DNA from 3 places in the Streptomyces sp. NPDC053367 genome. Region 2 is predicted to be linked to each of the others. Evidence: riboswitches for the same ligand, from Rfam matches in the RefSeq annotation. Region 2 holds a riboswitch; each other region holds the start of a gene.
What was found. A riboswitch is a leader RNA that binds a small molecule or an ion and turns the genes downstream of it on or off. The one in region 2 is predicted to bind cyclic di-AMP.
Positions count from the first base shown of each region.

Region 1: another riboswitch for cyclic di-AMP. It lies ahead of ACIGXJ_RS13325 (C40 family peptidase); the one in region 2 lies ahead of ACIGXJ_RS20495 (transglycosylase family protein).
Region 3: another riboswitch for cyclic di-AMP. It lies ahead of ACIGXJ_RS09665 (M23 family metallopeptidase); the one in region 2 lies ahead of ACIGXJ_RS20495 (transglycosylase family protein).

Region 1 covers NZ_JBITYN010000004.1:131,639-136,542, forward strand. The annotation lists gene ACIGXJ_RS13305 (8-amino-7-oxononanoate synthase) at 1-995, shown strand, start outside; gene ACIGXJ_RS13310 (DUF397 domain-containing protein) at 1,062-1,271, opposite strand; gene ACIGXJ_RS13315 (helix-turn-helix domain-containing protein) at 1,281-2,150, opposite strand; gene ACIGXJ_RS13320 (ATP-binding protein) at 2,364-2,822, shown strand; gene ACIGXJ_RS13325 (C40 family peptidase) at 2,919-3,392, opposite strand; cyclic di-AMP (ydaO/yuaA leader) riboswitch at 3,396-3,599, opposite strand; gene ACIGXJ_RS13330 (hypothetical protein) at 3,897-4,205, opposite strand; gene ACIGXJ_RS13335 (ATP-dependent Clp protease proteolytic subunit) at 4,213-4,842, opposite strand.
Region 2 covers NZ_JBITYN010000007.1:98,121-103,024, reverse strand. The annotation lists gene ACIGXJ_RS20505 (cytochrome P450) at 1-901, shown strand, start outside; gene ACIGXJ_RS20500 (transglycosylase family protein) at 1,167-2,156, shown strand; cyclic di-AMP (ydaO/yuaA leader) riboswitch at 2,340-2,518, shown strand; gene ACIGXJ_RS20495 (transglycosylase family protein) at 2,522-3,217, shown strand; gene eno (phosphopyruvate hydratase) at 3,536-4,816, shown strand.
Region 3 covers NZ_JBITYN010000003.1:20,529-25,432, forward strand. The annotation lists gene ACIGXJ_RS09660 (PrsW family intramembrane metalloprotease) at 1-778, shown strand, start outside; gene ACIGXJ_RS09665 (M23 family metallopeptidase) at 804-1,862, opposite strand; cyclic di-AMP (ydaO/yuaA leader) riboswitch at 1,874-2,032, opposite strand; gene ACIGXJ_RS09670 (PP2C family protein-serine/threonine phosphatase) at 2,257-3,462, opposite strand; tRNA gene ACIGXJ_RS09675 (tRNA-Met) at 3,634-3,707, opposite strand; gene ACIGXJ_RS09680 (dihydrofolate reductase family protein) at 3,805-4,904, opposite strand, start outside.

The sequences.
Region 1 (4,904 bases), on a different contig from region 2:
ACCCCGAGGTCGTCGCCGGGGCGCAGGAGTCCGCCGCGCTGTGGGGCGGCGGCGCGACCGGCTCCCGTCTGGTCACCGGCACCACGGAACTGCACACCGCGCTGGAGCGCGAGCTGGCCGGCTTCTGCGGCTTCGAGGCGGCCCTGGTCTTCTCCTCCGGGTACGCCGCCAACCTCGCGGCGGTCACCGCGCTGGCCCCGCACGGCTCGCTGATCGTCTCCGACGCGGGCAACCACGCCTCGCTCATCGACGGCTGCCGGCTGGCCCGGGGCACCACCCAGGTCGTCGGCCACGCCGACCCTGACGCCGTCCGCAAGGCCCTGGGCACCCACGACGGCCCCGCGGTCGCGGTGTCCGACACGGTCTTCTCCGTCGACGGCGACGCGGCCCCGCTGGCCGCCCTCGCCGAGGCCTGCCGCGAGCACGGCGCGGGCCTGGTCGTCGACGACGCGCACGGCCTGGGCGTCCTCGGTGACGGCGGGCGCGGCGCGCCGCACGCGGCCGGTCTCGCGGGCGCCGAGGACGTCGTCGTGACGGTGACCCTGTCGAAGTCGCTGGGCAGCCAGGGCGGCGCGGTCCTGGGCCCCGCGCGGGTGATCGAGCACCTGGTCAACGCTGCCCGGACGTTCATCTTCGACACCGGCCTCGCCCCGGCGGCGGCGGGCGCTGCGCTCGCCGCCCTGGAGCTGCTGCGCCGCGAGCCCGAGCGGGCGGCGCGGGCGCGGCAGGTGGCGAGGGAGCTGTACGAGCGGCTGACGGCGGCCGGCCATGAGGCGGTGCGGCCGGACGCGGCCGTGGTGTCGGTGCGCGCTCCGTCCCCGGAGCAGGCCGTGCGGTGGGCGGCGGACTGCCGCGCCGCGGGGGTGGCCGTGGGCTGCTTCCGGCCGCCGTCCGTGCCGGACGGCATCTCCCGGCTGCGGCTGACCGCCCGCGCGGACCTCTCCGGGGAACAGATCGAACGCGCTGTGCGGGTGATCGGTGAGACGCGACCGTGAGTCGGCGAAGCACGGCCGTGTTCCGGAACCGATCCCTTTTCGGAAGAGGACGATCCTGGGTCGCCCTCAGTGGAATGCGGCCGTGAAACCGGCCCAGCTCTCGGGGGAGAAGAGCAGCGCGGGTCCTTCCGGCCTCTTGGAGTCGCGCACGGCGAGACGGCCCGACCAGCGGGCCGTCTCCACGCAGTTGTTGGCTCCGGTGCTGTAGCTGCTGCGCAGCCACTTCGCGCTGTGCAGTCGGGTACTGGAGGGGACGTTCCGAGGCAGTGCAGACATGGTGCCTCCTTATGCGCCGTCAACTGTCCCGGCGATGTGATCCAGCGAGTCCTCGGGTGAAAGGGCGTGCGCCTGAAGGGTGTTGAAGGCCTCGGTGTAGGCCTCCAGGTCTTCTTTCCGTTCGAGGTAGAGGCTACTCGTCATGTGGTCGAGAACAACCACGTCCAGATCAGAAGTGCGCGGAAATGAGAAGATAACGAAAGGCCCGGTGATGCCGATATGCGCCCCGGCGGAGAACGGCAGCACCTGGATACGGACCTGCGGCAGCCGCGCCGCCTCAAGCAGCCGCCGCCGCTGGCCCTCCATCACCTCGGGCCCGCCGACCTCCCTGCGCAGCACGGCCTCGTCCAGCACGGCGCTCAGTCTGAGCGGGGGCTGCGCCCGCAGCACCTCCTGGCGGGCGAGCCGCACCTGCACCAGCGCGTCCACGCGCTCGTCCGGCTCGTCGGCCAGGCCGGCCACCGCGGCCCGGGTCACCGCGCGGGCGTACTCGGGGGTCTGCAGCAGCCCGGGCACCACCGAGGTCTCCAGTGTGCGCATCGCGCTGGCCTGCGACTCCAGGCTGATGAAGTCCCGGTAGGCGGGTGGCAGCACCCCGCGGTAGGCGTGCCACCAGTGGTGCCGGCCGATCCCGTCGTCGGAGCCCGCCAACATCATCAGCAGCTCGCGCAGTTCGGGATCCGAGACACCGTAGGCGTCCAGCAGTAACCGTACGTCCGACGGTTTCACGCCACTCGCGCCCGTCTCGATCCGGCTCACCTTCGACTGATGCCAGTCCACCAGCCGGGCCGCCTCGCCGCTGGTGAGTCCCGTGCGGGCGCGTAGCGCACGCAGCTCCGCGCCGAGTTTTCGGCGGCGCACCGCCGGTCCGTGCTGCATGGGCCCCTCCCTGCTCCTCAAGGGCCGCCCAAATACGCTCTGCCGTCGCAGAGTTCACCGCTTCGAGCGACAGATATATGCATATCTTGGTGGATCGCCACCGTTACCGGCGTACTGGTGGCAGTCTGGCGAACGAAACACCGGTCCGGGACCGTACTCGAACCATCCGATGCATGTCGGACCGCGATCCCGTGGGAAAGGGACGACGTCGCCATGGCAGACCACCTGGAAGCATCCGTCACTCTGCCGAGCGATCCCGCCTCGGTCTCCGCGGCCCGCGCCTTCGTCGTCGGCACCCTCGGGGAGTGGGGTCTGCCGGCGGACACGGACGGCGCCGACACCGTCCGGCTGATCGTCTCCGAACTGGCCACCAACGCCGTACAGCACACCTTCGGGCAGTCACCCACCTTCACGGTGGAAGTGCGTCTGGAGCGCGACGAACAGCTGCGCATCGGGGTCACCGACAGTCATCCGCGGTTCCCGAAGCGACTGCCGGCCGCGGTGCAGCAGGACAACGGCCGCGGCATGGTGATCATCCGCTGTCTCACGGCGGAGTGCGGCGGCCGGCTGCGCGTCAGACCCACCCGTGAGGGCGGGAAGACCGTCCTCATCGAGCTCCCCTGGACCGTCCCGGCCCGGCCGGTGACCACAGCGGGCCAGCAGGAGCCGTGAGCCCCCGAGAGCGCGCACCAGCGCCGCTCGGGGGCCCAGGAGAGCCGGTCCCGGGCGCCGACGGCCGGTCAGGAGGCCTCGGCGCCCGGGACCGGGTCAGCTGACGCGGCCGTACCAGACGCTGCTCGTCCAGATCTTCTGCAGCCTGACCACGTCGCCCGTCTTCGGCGCGTGCCAGATCCGGCCCTTCCCGGCGTAGATGCCCACGTGGTAGACGTTCGAGCCCGAATGGAAGAACACCAGGTCCCCCGCCCTGCGGCTCTTGGCGGAGATGTGCCGGGTCTTGTTGTACTGCTGGGCGGCCGTACGCGGCAGGGACTTGCCCGCCTTCTTGAACGAGTAGAGCGTGAGCCCGGAGCAGTCGAACCGGTACGGACCCGTGGCGCCGTACTTGTAGGGCGAACCCTTCTTCGAGGCCGCCACCTGCAGGGCCTTCGTCGCGGGCGTGGCGGCCTGGGCCTCGGCGGCGACACCGGGCACCACCAGGGAGCCGCCCACGGCGGCGAGGGTCAGGGCCGAGGCCGTACCGGCACGGGCCATGAGAGACGGGACACGATTCTGCGCGGTCATGCGCAACCCTTCGTCAGCCGCCTGTGAAGGATGACCTGTCGGATTCGGGCTGGCGAAGTGGCCCGGCCGCCCGAAGGCGGCTTCACCCCAAGGACCGCTCGGACAACTGCTCTCCGGCGGACCGTCGTGCTTGGGTCCTCCACTCCTGCCGATCCACTCCTGTCGACCGGTCATCCGGGCGGCGGCAGGACTCGGCGTCCGCCCGGATCGCCCCGCCGCGGTGGCGGGGGCTTGTCGTCAGACAGGGATCTTCACTCACAACTGTCCGAAATACCCAGTGGAACCGGGGATTTGTGTTGTTACTCACCACTCGCCCGTTCGGGTGGACAGCTTGATCGACAAGCGTCCGTCAAGACCGCCGAAAGCCCCCGGACCAGGGACGGAACGCATTGCTCCGCGGTGAAGGCGCGCGCACCGCGCAACCGTTGGGGCCCCGAGATAGGACAACCGTCTACTCCGAAAGGGGGTACGTCATCTGGTCCGTTTAACAGCGGCTCCGCGCGCTCAGCCGTCGGAGCGCGACGGCAGCGCCACCCGCGCGGTGCGGCGCTCGCCGTCCAGGACGCGCAACGCCCGCGCCAGCGTCGGCGCGTGCAGCTCCGACTCACCCCGTTGGTGCATCAGGGCGAGTGCGTCGCGCAGTTCGGCGGCCTTGCGCACCAGCGCCTGGGCGGCCCGCAGTCCGCCGTACGTGTCGCCGTGGTGCGCGGGGTTGATCCGGCCCAGCAGGTCGACCGTCTCCAGGTAACGGTCGATCAGCTCTCCCTCCGCGCGCGTCAGCGCGGGCAGCGGCGGCAGTTCGGGTGGCAGCACCGGCGCCTCACTCCCCGTCCGGCGGGGCGAGGGCAGCCGCGCGGGCGGGCACGATCCGGTCCACCAGGCCGTACTCCAGCGCCTCCTGGGCGGTGAGGACGCGGTCGTGCTCGATGTCCGCGCGCACCTGCTCCCGGCGGCGCCCGGTGTGCCGGGCCGGCATCTCCTCCAGCCCGGCCCGCGTCCGCGGCAATTCCCGGGCCCGGCCCGCCGGATCGCCGGCCTGTCCCTCCACCGGCTCGCCGAGGGCGGGCTGGCGCAGCGTGATCCGCGCACCCGGCAGCGCCAGCCGCCTTCCCGGCGTACCCGCAGCGAGCAGCACCGCCGCGGCCGTACCGGCCTGCCCCAGGCAGACCGCCTCCACGTCGCAGCCGACGGAGCGCATCGTGTCGTGGACCGCCGTCATGGCGCTGTACGAGCCGCCCGGCGAGTACAGGTGGAGCGAGATGTCCCGGTCGGGGTCCCTGTGCTCCAGATACATGAACTGCGCCGTCACGTCGTTCGCCGACGTGTCGTCGACGCGTGTGCCCAGCAGGACGATCCGTTCCTCCCGCAGCTTCGTGTACGGGTCCCCGGTCCCCGGCCCGGAACCGGTGCGCTCGGCGGGCAGGACATGGCGCGCGGACGGTGGGCTCATGACTCACGCCTCCTTCCGGATCCCCGACGGAGGGGCTCCGTGAAAAATGTACAGGACGTACA
Region 2 (4,904 bases):
GCCGCGGGTGCAGGAGCTGACCGACCACCTCATCGACCAGTTCGCGGCGAAGGGGTCGGCGGACCTCATCCATGAGTTCGCCTTCCCGCTGCCCATCTACGCCATCTGCGACATGCTGGGCGTCCCGCGGGAGGACCAGGACGACTTCCGGGACTGGGCGGGCATGATGATCCGGCACGGCGGCGGCCCGCGGGGCGGGGTCGCGCGGTCGGTGAAGAAGATGCGCGGCTATCTCGCCGAGCTCATCCACCGCAAGCGGGAGGCGCTGCCCGCGGAGCCCGCGCCGGGCGAGGACCTGATCTCGGGCCTCATCCGCGCCTCGGATCACGGTGAGCACCTCACCGAGAACGAGGCGGCGGCGATGGCGTTCATCCTGCTGTTCGCCGGATTCGAGACGACCGTCAACCTCATCGGCAACGGCACGTTCGCCCTGCTCAACCACCCTGAGCAGCGTGAGCGCCTCCAGCGCTCGCTCGCCGCGGGGGAGACCGGCCTCCTCGCGACGGGGGTGGAGGAACTGCTGCGGTTCGACGGGCCGGTGGAGCTGGCGACCTGGCGGTTCGCCACCAGGCCGCTGACCATCGGCGGACAGGACATCGCGGCCGGCGACCCCGTGCTGGTGGTGCTGGCCGCGGCGGACCGGGACCCGGCCCGGTTCCAGGACCCTGACACCCTCGACCTCGCCCGCCGTGACAACCAGCATCTGGGCTACGGGCACGGCATCCACTACTGCCTGGGCGCCCCGCTGGCCCGGCTGGAGGGGCAGACGGCGCTGGCCACCCTGCTCACCCGGCTGCCGGACCTGCGACTGGCCGTGGATCCGGCCGAGTTGCGCTGGCGCGGCGGCCTCATCATGCGCGGCCTGCGCACCCTGCCGGTCGCCTTCACACCGACCCGGTGAGCACCCGTCGCACCAAGGCGGCGTACAGCACAGGCCGTTGACGACGGCGAACGTGACACACCCTCAAGTCTGTGATCTTCACGTGATCTGTGCGGCATTAACTTGTGACAAGTGATCGTCTGCCGATACGTTCACCCATCAGCGCGGCGCCCCGCTTCACACGCCGCGTGGTCCCTGCTGTCGCACGAAAGGCTTCCGCATGCTCTCCGGGAACGGTCGTCACCGTCGCCCCCGCCAGGCTCCGGCTCTCCTCGTCGCAGCCGGAGTGACCGGCTCCGCCATCGCGATCCCGCTGCTCGGCGCCTCGGGCGCGAACGCGGCGGACGGTACGACCTGGGACCGGGTCGCGGAGTGCGAGACGGGCGGTGCCTGGAGCGCGTACGACGGCTACGGCCACTTCGGCGGCCTGCGGCTGACCCAGACGGACTGGGAGACCTACGGCGGCCTGGACTACGCCCCGAGCCCCGAGCAGGCCAGCCGTCAGCAGCAGATAGCCGTCGCCGAGCGCGTCCTCGCGGACCAGGGCGTCACGGCGTGGCCCACCTGCGGCCCGCTCTCGGGCCTCGGCGAGGACTCGGCGCCGGCCGACGTCGACACCGGAGTCTCCGAGGACGCCTCCTCGGGTCTGGGCGGCCTGATCGACACCCCCGGATCGTCCGAGTCGTCCGGTTCCTCCGGTTCCTCCGACTCCTCCCCTCTGCTCCCCTCCCCGTCGTCTTCCTCGTCGCCCTCGTCGTCTAACGGCTCGACAGGGAGCGACGGTCAGGACGAGCAGGGCAATCAGAGAAATACGACCAAAGCGGACCCTTCGCCTGATGCGGACTCCGGCTCGAGCCGGGACGCGGGTGCCGCTTCGCCGGAGTCCGACAGCTCCGCCACAGGCAACCTCCAGGACGACTCGGACAAGTCCGGCCAGAGTGGTACCTCTTCGGCCGACGCTGACGCCGACACGGGCACCGGCCGGCACCGCGGCGACAGCGCCGACGAGGGTGTCGGGGAGGACGTGGCGGACGGCCGTACGGGCGATTCCACGGCGCGTCACGCCTCGCGCGGCGGCGCGGTCGTACGGGATGCGGCCGACGGCGAGTACACCGTGCGGGCCGGCGACAGCCTGTGGGGCATCGCCGACTCCCTTGGACTCCAGGGCGGATGGTCGGAGCTGTATGCCGAGAACCAGCAGACGGTCGGTACCGATCCGAACCTCATCCTGCCCGGTCAGACGCTTGCTGTAGGGGTCGAACCGGGCGAAAAGTAGCGGGAGTTCACGCATGGTTCGCCGCCATATGTCCGGTTTGGCGAAACTGTGGGATGAGTCTCAGAAGCCCTGATCGTCTTTGAAAATCCGCCGATCGCCTGTCTACGGTCGTGACCGCTCGCCAACACGAGCCCCGGCAGCCACACACGCCGAATCCTGCCAGTGGCCGCCCGGGAACAGTCGTCGCGTCAAGCGCCGTAGGCAGGAGCGGGGGACCCAAGGTAAGCGCCGGGTCCGGGGGTTGAGGAAACTCGACACCGGAACCGGCTTGGGGTGAAGCCGCAGCTCGTGAGAGCCGCGGCCGGGCAACTCAACCGGCCCGAACCCGACAGCTCACCTCGCAGGCGTCGGTGAGGGGATCTTCCATGCTGTTTTCCGGCAAGGGCAAGCACCGTCGTCCGAACAAGGCCACTCGCGCCATCGCCATCGCCGGTGTGACCGGCGCCGCCGTCGCCGCCCCGCTCATGGCGGCCGGCAACGCCTCCGCCGCCACCGCTTCCGAGTGGGACGCCGTCGCCCAGTGCGAGTCCGGCGGCAACTGGTCCATCAACACCGGCAACGGCTACTACGGCGGTCTGCAGTTCTCCGCCTCCACCTGGGCCGCGTACGGCGGCACGCAGTACGCCGCCACGGCCGACCAGGCCAGCAAGTCCCAGCAGATCGAGATCGCCGAGAAGGTCCTCGCGGGCCAGGGCAAGGGCGCCTGGCCGGTCTGCGGCGTGGGCCTGTCCAGCACTCCGTACAACGGCGGCTCCGCGGACTCCGGCAGCACCGCCACGCAGGAGAGCACCCCCGCCCCGGCCCCCACCCGCGAGACCGAGCAGCAGAGCGCCTCCCGCTCGCAGGAGCGCCCGGCCGCGAAGAAGACCGTCACCACGCCGACCGGCAAGAAGGTCGAGAAGGGCGACGGCGAGTACAAGGTCGTCAAGGGCGACACCCTCAGCTCGATCGCCGAGAAGCACCACGTCAAGGGTGGCTGGCAGAAGCTGTTCGAGCTGAACAAGGACATCATCGACGACGCCGACTTCATCTACCCGGGTCAGCAGCTGCACCTCAAGTAGTCGGCGCTCTCCCCCCCTGGCTCCCCGCCCCGGTGCGTGTTCCCCCGTACGCACCGGGGCGGGGCCATGCCCGGGGGCCGTCGCCGGGATCATCGCCGGGGTCATCGCCGGGGTGGGCCGCGCCCGGCGGTGAGGGGGCGCGACGGTGCACGGACGAGCTCACCTCCGCCCGTTTGTTCCGTTCGGAAACAATTTACGCTCGGTTTCCGTCCACGGGGTGGGCGATCGGCTGGCCGATCCCCCGGAGCCGGTTAGGCTCGTCTCGCAGAGCCACCCGCGGTTCTGCTCAAAAGCGTCACATCCACGAAGGAGATGCTCGTGCCGTCCATCGACGTCGTCGTAGCCCGGGAAATCCTGGACTCCCGAGGCAACCCCACGGTCGAGGTCGAGGTCGGCCTCGACGACGGCAGCACGGGTCGTGCCGCCGTCCCGTCCGGCGCCTCCACGGGCGCCTTCGAGGCCATCGAGCTCCGCGACGGCGACTCGAACCGCTACCTCGGCAAGGGTGTCGAGAAGGCCGTCCTCGCGGTCATCGAGCAGATCGGCCCGGAGCTCGTCGGCTACGACGCCACCGAGCAGCGCCTGATCGACCAGGCCATGTTCGACCTGGACGCCACCGACAACAAGGGCTCGCTCGGCGCCAACGCCATCCTCGGTGTCTCGCTCGCCGTGGCCCACGCCGCCTCCGAGGCCAGCGACCTGCCGCTGTTCCGCTACCTGGGCGGCCCCAACGCGCACCTGCTGCCGGTGCCGATGATGAACATCCTGAACGGCGGCTCGCACGCCGACTCCAACGTGGACATCCAGGAGTTCATGATCGCCCCGATCGGCGCGGAGTCCTTCTCCGAGGCCCTGCGCTGGGGTGCCGAGGTCTACCACACCCTCAAGAAGGTCCTGAAGAGCAAGGGCCTGGCCACCGGTCTCGGCGACGAGGGCGGCTTCGCCCCGAACCTCGGCTCCAACCGCGAGGCCCTCGACCTCATCCTCGAGGCCATCAAGGAGGCCGGCTACACCCCCGGCGAGCAGATCGCGCTCGCCCTGGACGTGGCCGCGTCCGAGTTCTACAAGGACGGCTCGTACGTCTTCGAGGGCAAGAACCGCTCCGCCGCCGAGATGACGGAGTACTACGCCGAGCTGGTCGACGCCTACCCGCTGGTCTCCATCGAGGACCCGCTGTTCGAGGACGACTGGGACGGCTGGAAGACCATCACCGACAAGCTCGGTGACAAGGTCCAGCTCGTCGGCGACGACCTGTTCGTCACCAACCCCGAGCGCCTGGCCCGCGGCATCGAGGAGGGCGCCGCCAACGCCCTGCTGGTGAAGGTGAACCAGATCGGCTCGCTCACCGAGACCCTGGACGCCGTCGAGCTGGCCCAGCGCAACGGCTTCAAGTGCATGATGTCCCACCGCTCCGGCGAGACCGAGGACGTCACCATCGCCGACCTGGCCGTCGCCACCAACTGCGGCCAGATCAAGACCGGCGCCCCGGCCCGCTCCGAGCGCGTCGCCAAGTACAACCAGCTGCTGCGCATCGAGGAGATCCTCGACGACGCCGCGGTGTACGCCGGCCGCAGCGCCTTCCCGCGCTTCAAGGGCTGACCACAGCCCGACCGGCGGCCCGACCGGCGGCCGGCAGGGCCGACCGCGCCCTGAAGGCGGCCTGACAGGCAGCGTCGTACGTACGTCC
Region 3 (4,904 bases), on a different contig from region 2:
CTTCTTCGTCCGCGTGATCATGTCGCCGTTCGCGCACCCGCTGTTCACCGTCCTGACCGGCATCGGCTTCGGCATCGCCGCCCTCGCCGGCGAACGCCGGACCCTGCGCCGCACGGCGCTGCCCCTCTCGGGCCTCCTCCTGGCGATGGGCATGCACGCGCTGTGGAACGGCTCGGCGACCTTCGGCGACTACGGGTTCTTCGCGGTGTACGGGGTCTTCATGGTGCCCGCGTTCGGGCTGCTGACCTGGCTGGTGATCTGGACCCGGCAGCGCGAGCTGCGCACGGTCCGCGAGGAACTCCCGCCGTACGTCGTGGCGGGCTGGCTGACCCCGGCGGAGCCGTACGCGCTCGGCTCGATGCGCGCCCGCCGGCTGGCCCGCGAGTACGCCGGCCATCACCTGGGCAGGCAGGCGAAGCGAGCCGTGGCGCAGTACGAGGCGTACGCCACGTCCCTGGCCTTCCTGCGCCACCGCGCACGCCGCGGCGGAGCCGGCGCCGACTTCGCCGTACGGGAGCGGGAACTGCTGGGCGAGCTGTGGAGCCGGCACGAGGTCGCCCGCCCGGCCCTGCAGTACGCGGCACGCGCCACGGCACCCGTCCCGGCGTACCACGGGTACGGCTACGGGGGCCGGCCCCATCCGGCCCAGCCGCTGCACCCGGCCCACCCGCAGTACCCCGCGTACAACCCGTACCGCTCCTGGAGCGGGGCCGCGCACGACGAAACCGGCAGCCCTGACGTCGGGGGGTTGCCGTCAGGACCGCCGGGGTTTCAGTGAAGCCGTCGCGCCGGCCGCAGGGGCGTCAGGGGTTCAGGCCCCGGTCGCGCAGCCAGGCCATGGGGTCCACGCCGGCCCCGTCGATGTGGACCTCGAGGTGCAGGTGCGGTCCGGTGACGTTGCCGGTGGCGCCGACCCGTCCGATGACGTCGCCGGTGTTGACCTGCTGGCCGACGCTGACGTTGATCGAGGACTGGTGGGCGTAGCGGATCTCGGTGCCGTCCTCGAGGGTGAGCACGGTGCTGTAGCCGTACGACCCGCTCCAGCCGGCCTCGGTGATCGTGCCGGTGTGGACGGCCTTGATCGGCGTGCCGGTGGGCGCGGCGAAGTCGAGGCCGGTGTGGTAGCCGGAGGACCACATGGAGCCGGCCTGGCCGTAGGTGGAGGTGATCGTGTACGAGGAGGTCGGCAGCGTGTACTGGCGGGCCAGCTCGGCGAGGCGCTCGGCCTCGGCCTTCTTGCGGGCCTCTTCCTCCGCGGCGGCCTTCGCGGCGGCGGCCTTGGCCTCCGCCTCCTTCTCGGCCTGGGCGGCGGCCTCGGCCGCGGCCTTCTCGGCGGCTGCCTGAGCCGCGGCCTGGGCGGCCTCCGCGGCCTTGGTGTCGGCCTGGTCCTGCTGCTGGGCGGCCTGGGCCATGATCCGGGCGCGCAGTGCCTCGCCGGCGTCGGCGGTGCCCTCGGTGGCGGTGTCGGCGGTGTCGGTGCCGAGGCTGCTGAGCGGGGCGACGGCCTCGGTGGTCTCCTCGGCGGGCGCGTCGCCGTCGGAGATGAGGGAGCCGATGGAGGGCAGGTCGGGCATGGAGATGGCGACCGGCGGCTTGCCGGACTGGGCGCTGGCCATGCCGCCGGCGCCCACGGCGGCTATGACGCCGACGCCGAGGACGGTGGAGCTGCGGGCGAGTCCGCCGCGCTGCTTGGCGACGCGGTGGCGGCCGCGGACGGGGCGGACGGAGTCCGCGGTGGGGTTCCACTCCTCCCACGGTCCCTCGTCGGTGGGGTGGCCGCCGTAGACGAACGTTTCCTCGGTCTCGGCGGTGCGCTGGCCCGGCACGAACGGGACGTGCGGGGCAGGGCGGTTGGACGCCACGTGGGCGTGCTCCTTTCCTTCCTTCTCGCCTACCGGGTTAGCTGACGGGTTCGGAGCAGGAAGGTCTCCTACGCGCGTATATGCGACCGTGTGTCCACGGCGAAATACGCCCGATTCACCCCAAGTTGGTGGTTCCCCGGTTCCCTGACGGGATTCGGCGCGTGCGCACGGAGCCGTCTCTTGTGACGGCTGGGACGACCGCGCTGCGTTATCGGACGTTAATAGAACCGGGGCCGCAATTCCAAGCCGTTCGGCTTGATCATTAAACTTCCCGGCCGGGACGTACGGCCCACGGACGGCGAAAAACGGGCGAGTTGACCCCGGCTCAGCACCGTACGAGTTTTTGATGGTGACTCAGATGTTATGCGCAGGGCGCTCGTCCGGTCACAGCACGTCACTTCGGGGCCGGGCGCCGTACGGCGAGCAGCGCCATGTCGTCGGTGAGGGCGCCGCCCGTGTGCCGGCGGACCTCCTCCGCGAGGGTGCGCAGCAGATGGCCGGGGCCACGGAAGGTGCGTCCGGCGAGCCGCGCCTCGGGGTCGTAGAACCTCCCGCGGGCGTCGCGCGCCTCGGACAGGCCGTCGGTGTGGAGCAGCAGGGTGGCTCCGGCGGGGAAGGGGTGCTCCTCGGCGTGGTCCGGCCGGCCGCCGAGCTCGCTCATCCCGAGCGGCAGCGCGGTCCGGCGGGCGGCGAGGGCGTCCAGCGTGCCGTTGACGTGCAGCACCAGCGGGGCGGGGTGGCCGCGGTTGACGAGGCGTACGACACCGTCGCCGTGCGGGAGTTCGGCGAGCACGGCCGTGGTGAACCCCTCGTGGGCGTCCGGCCCTTCGCGCCGTGCGCCCTCCCGGTCCAGGGCGCGGTCCAGCCGCCGGGCGACCGCCTCCAGGGTGGCCTCCTGCTCGGCCGCCTCCCGGAACGCCCCGATGACGACGGCGACCGCGGACACCGCGCCCATGCCCTTGCCGCGGACGTCCCCGACGATGAGCCGCACCCCGTGGGGGCTGTCCTGCACCGCGTACAGGTCGCCGCCGATGAAGGCGTCCGCCTGCGCCGCCTCGTAGCGCGCGGCGATCTCGAACTCGCCGATCCGCTCGGCCGGTTCGGGCAGGACGGCCCGCTGGGCGGCCTCGGCGATCGCCCGCGCGGAGGCGAGCCGCTCGTCGCTGCGGCGCACCAGGACGTTGATGACGACGGCCAGGGCCGACACCGTCACCACGGTGACCAGCTCGGTGACCGAATCGACGTCCAGGACGATCCCCATCAGCAGGTGCACGCCCAGGACGACGACGATCGCGGCGGCCCCGGTGAGCAGCGTGCCGCGCCGGGAGTAGAGCGGGGCGGCGACGAGGGGGGCCGCGGTGAAGAAGGGGACCGCGGCGTACGCGGCCGGGGTGAGCCAGTCGTAGGCGGCGCCGCCGGCGATGAGCAGGGCGGGCAGGGCGCGGACGCAGGTGCGGATGAAGGTGAGCCGCCGCCCGTCGGGCCGCCGCCTGCGGCGCGGGCGCGGTGGCCGCGCGAGGTGCGCACCGGTCCGCTCGGCAGCCCCTCGGTGCGCGCTCGCGTCCCTCGGCTCGGGCCACAGCTCACCAGGCGGCACCACTCGTACTCCCGCAGAGCATGTCGTCGCGGGCCGCGCGTCGGGCCCCGTCCGTCCAGCCTTGCCGTGGCGGGCGCGGGGCGGCGAGCGGGGTGGTCCACCCGGGCGACAGCGTCTGCGGGAACGACTCAGGGCCGGTGTCCATCTGCATGGACACCGGCCCTGAGTCTTCAGTAGCGGGGACAGGATTTGAACCTGCGACCTCTGGGTTATGAGCCCAGCGAGCTACCGAGCTGCTCCACCCCGCGTCGGTGAAACCAGTGTACGCCATCTGCGGGACAGAAAGCGAAACGTTTAGGCCCACCCCTCTGACCTGCGGGTTTCGCTTCCGGGGCCGGTCGCGGGTCAGCCGGGCAGATGCGCGTTGGGCGCCTTGGCCCGCTCCTCGTACTCCGGCAGGACGACGACGTCGACCCCCTGGGAGGCGAGCAGCCCGCTGCCGTCCGCGTCGGCGACGAAGGTGTCGGGCTCCCGCCAGGCGGTGACCACCCGGCGTACACCGGCGTCGAGGATCAGCCGGGCGCAGGGTGCCGGCCGGGAGGCGCGCCGGGCGCAGGGTTCGAGGCTGGAGTAGACGGTGGCGCCGGGCAGCCGGGGGTCCGCCGGGTCGATCTTGGCGAGGGCGGCCTCCTCGGCGTGCACCACGGGGTCGTCGCCCTCGCGGGAGTGGCCGCGGGCCAGCTCGGTCCCGTCCGCGGCGACCACGACCGCACCCACGCTGAAGGCGCTCTGCGACGGCGGGCACATGGCCGCCAGCTCGCAGGCGAGGGCGAGCCAGTGCCGGTCGGCGGGCACGGCGGTGCCTGCCGTGCCGGGCGCGGTGGGCTCGTAGCGCATGAGCACCACGTCCTCGATCCGCCGCGTCTCGACCAGCCGCAGCCGCCCGCCCTGGTAGCCGCCGGGCCCGAACAGCCGGGGTGCCTCGGGCGTGCCGACCAGCAGGGGCGCGAGGACGAGCTGGAGTTCGTCGGCGAGCTGCTGCCGGAGCAGCTGGGTGTGGACGGTGCCGCCGCCCTCGACCATGAGCCGCCGCACTCCTCGTACGTCGTGCAGATGCTCCAGGACGGCCCGCCAGTCGAGCGCCGGGCCGAGGGCGACGACGTCGGCGGCGATCCCCGCCCGCCCGGCGCGCTCGGCGCCCTTCTCGGTCGTGTACAGGACCTTCTCGCCGCCGGTGTGCCAGAAGCGGGCGGCGGGGTCGAGGTCGCCGGTGGCGCTGACGCAGACCTTCAGCGGGAACTCGGGCCGGCCCTCGGCCGCCCGGGCGGCGCGCCGCTCGGCGGAGTTGACCAGCAGCCGGGGGTTGTCGGCGCGCAGGGTGCCTGCGCCCACGAGGATCGCGTCGCAGGAGGCCCGTACGGCGTCGACCCGGTCGAAGTCGGCCGGGGAGGAGAGCAGCAGGCGGTCGGGGCCGGTGTCGTCGAGGTAGCCGTCGAGGGAGACGG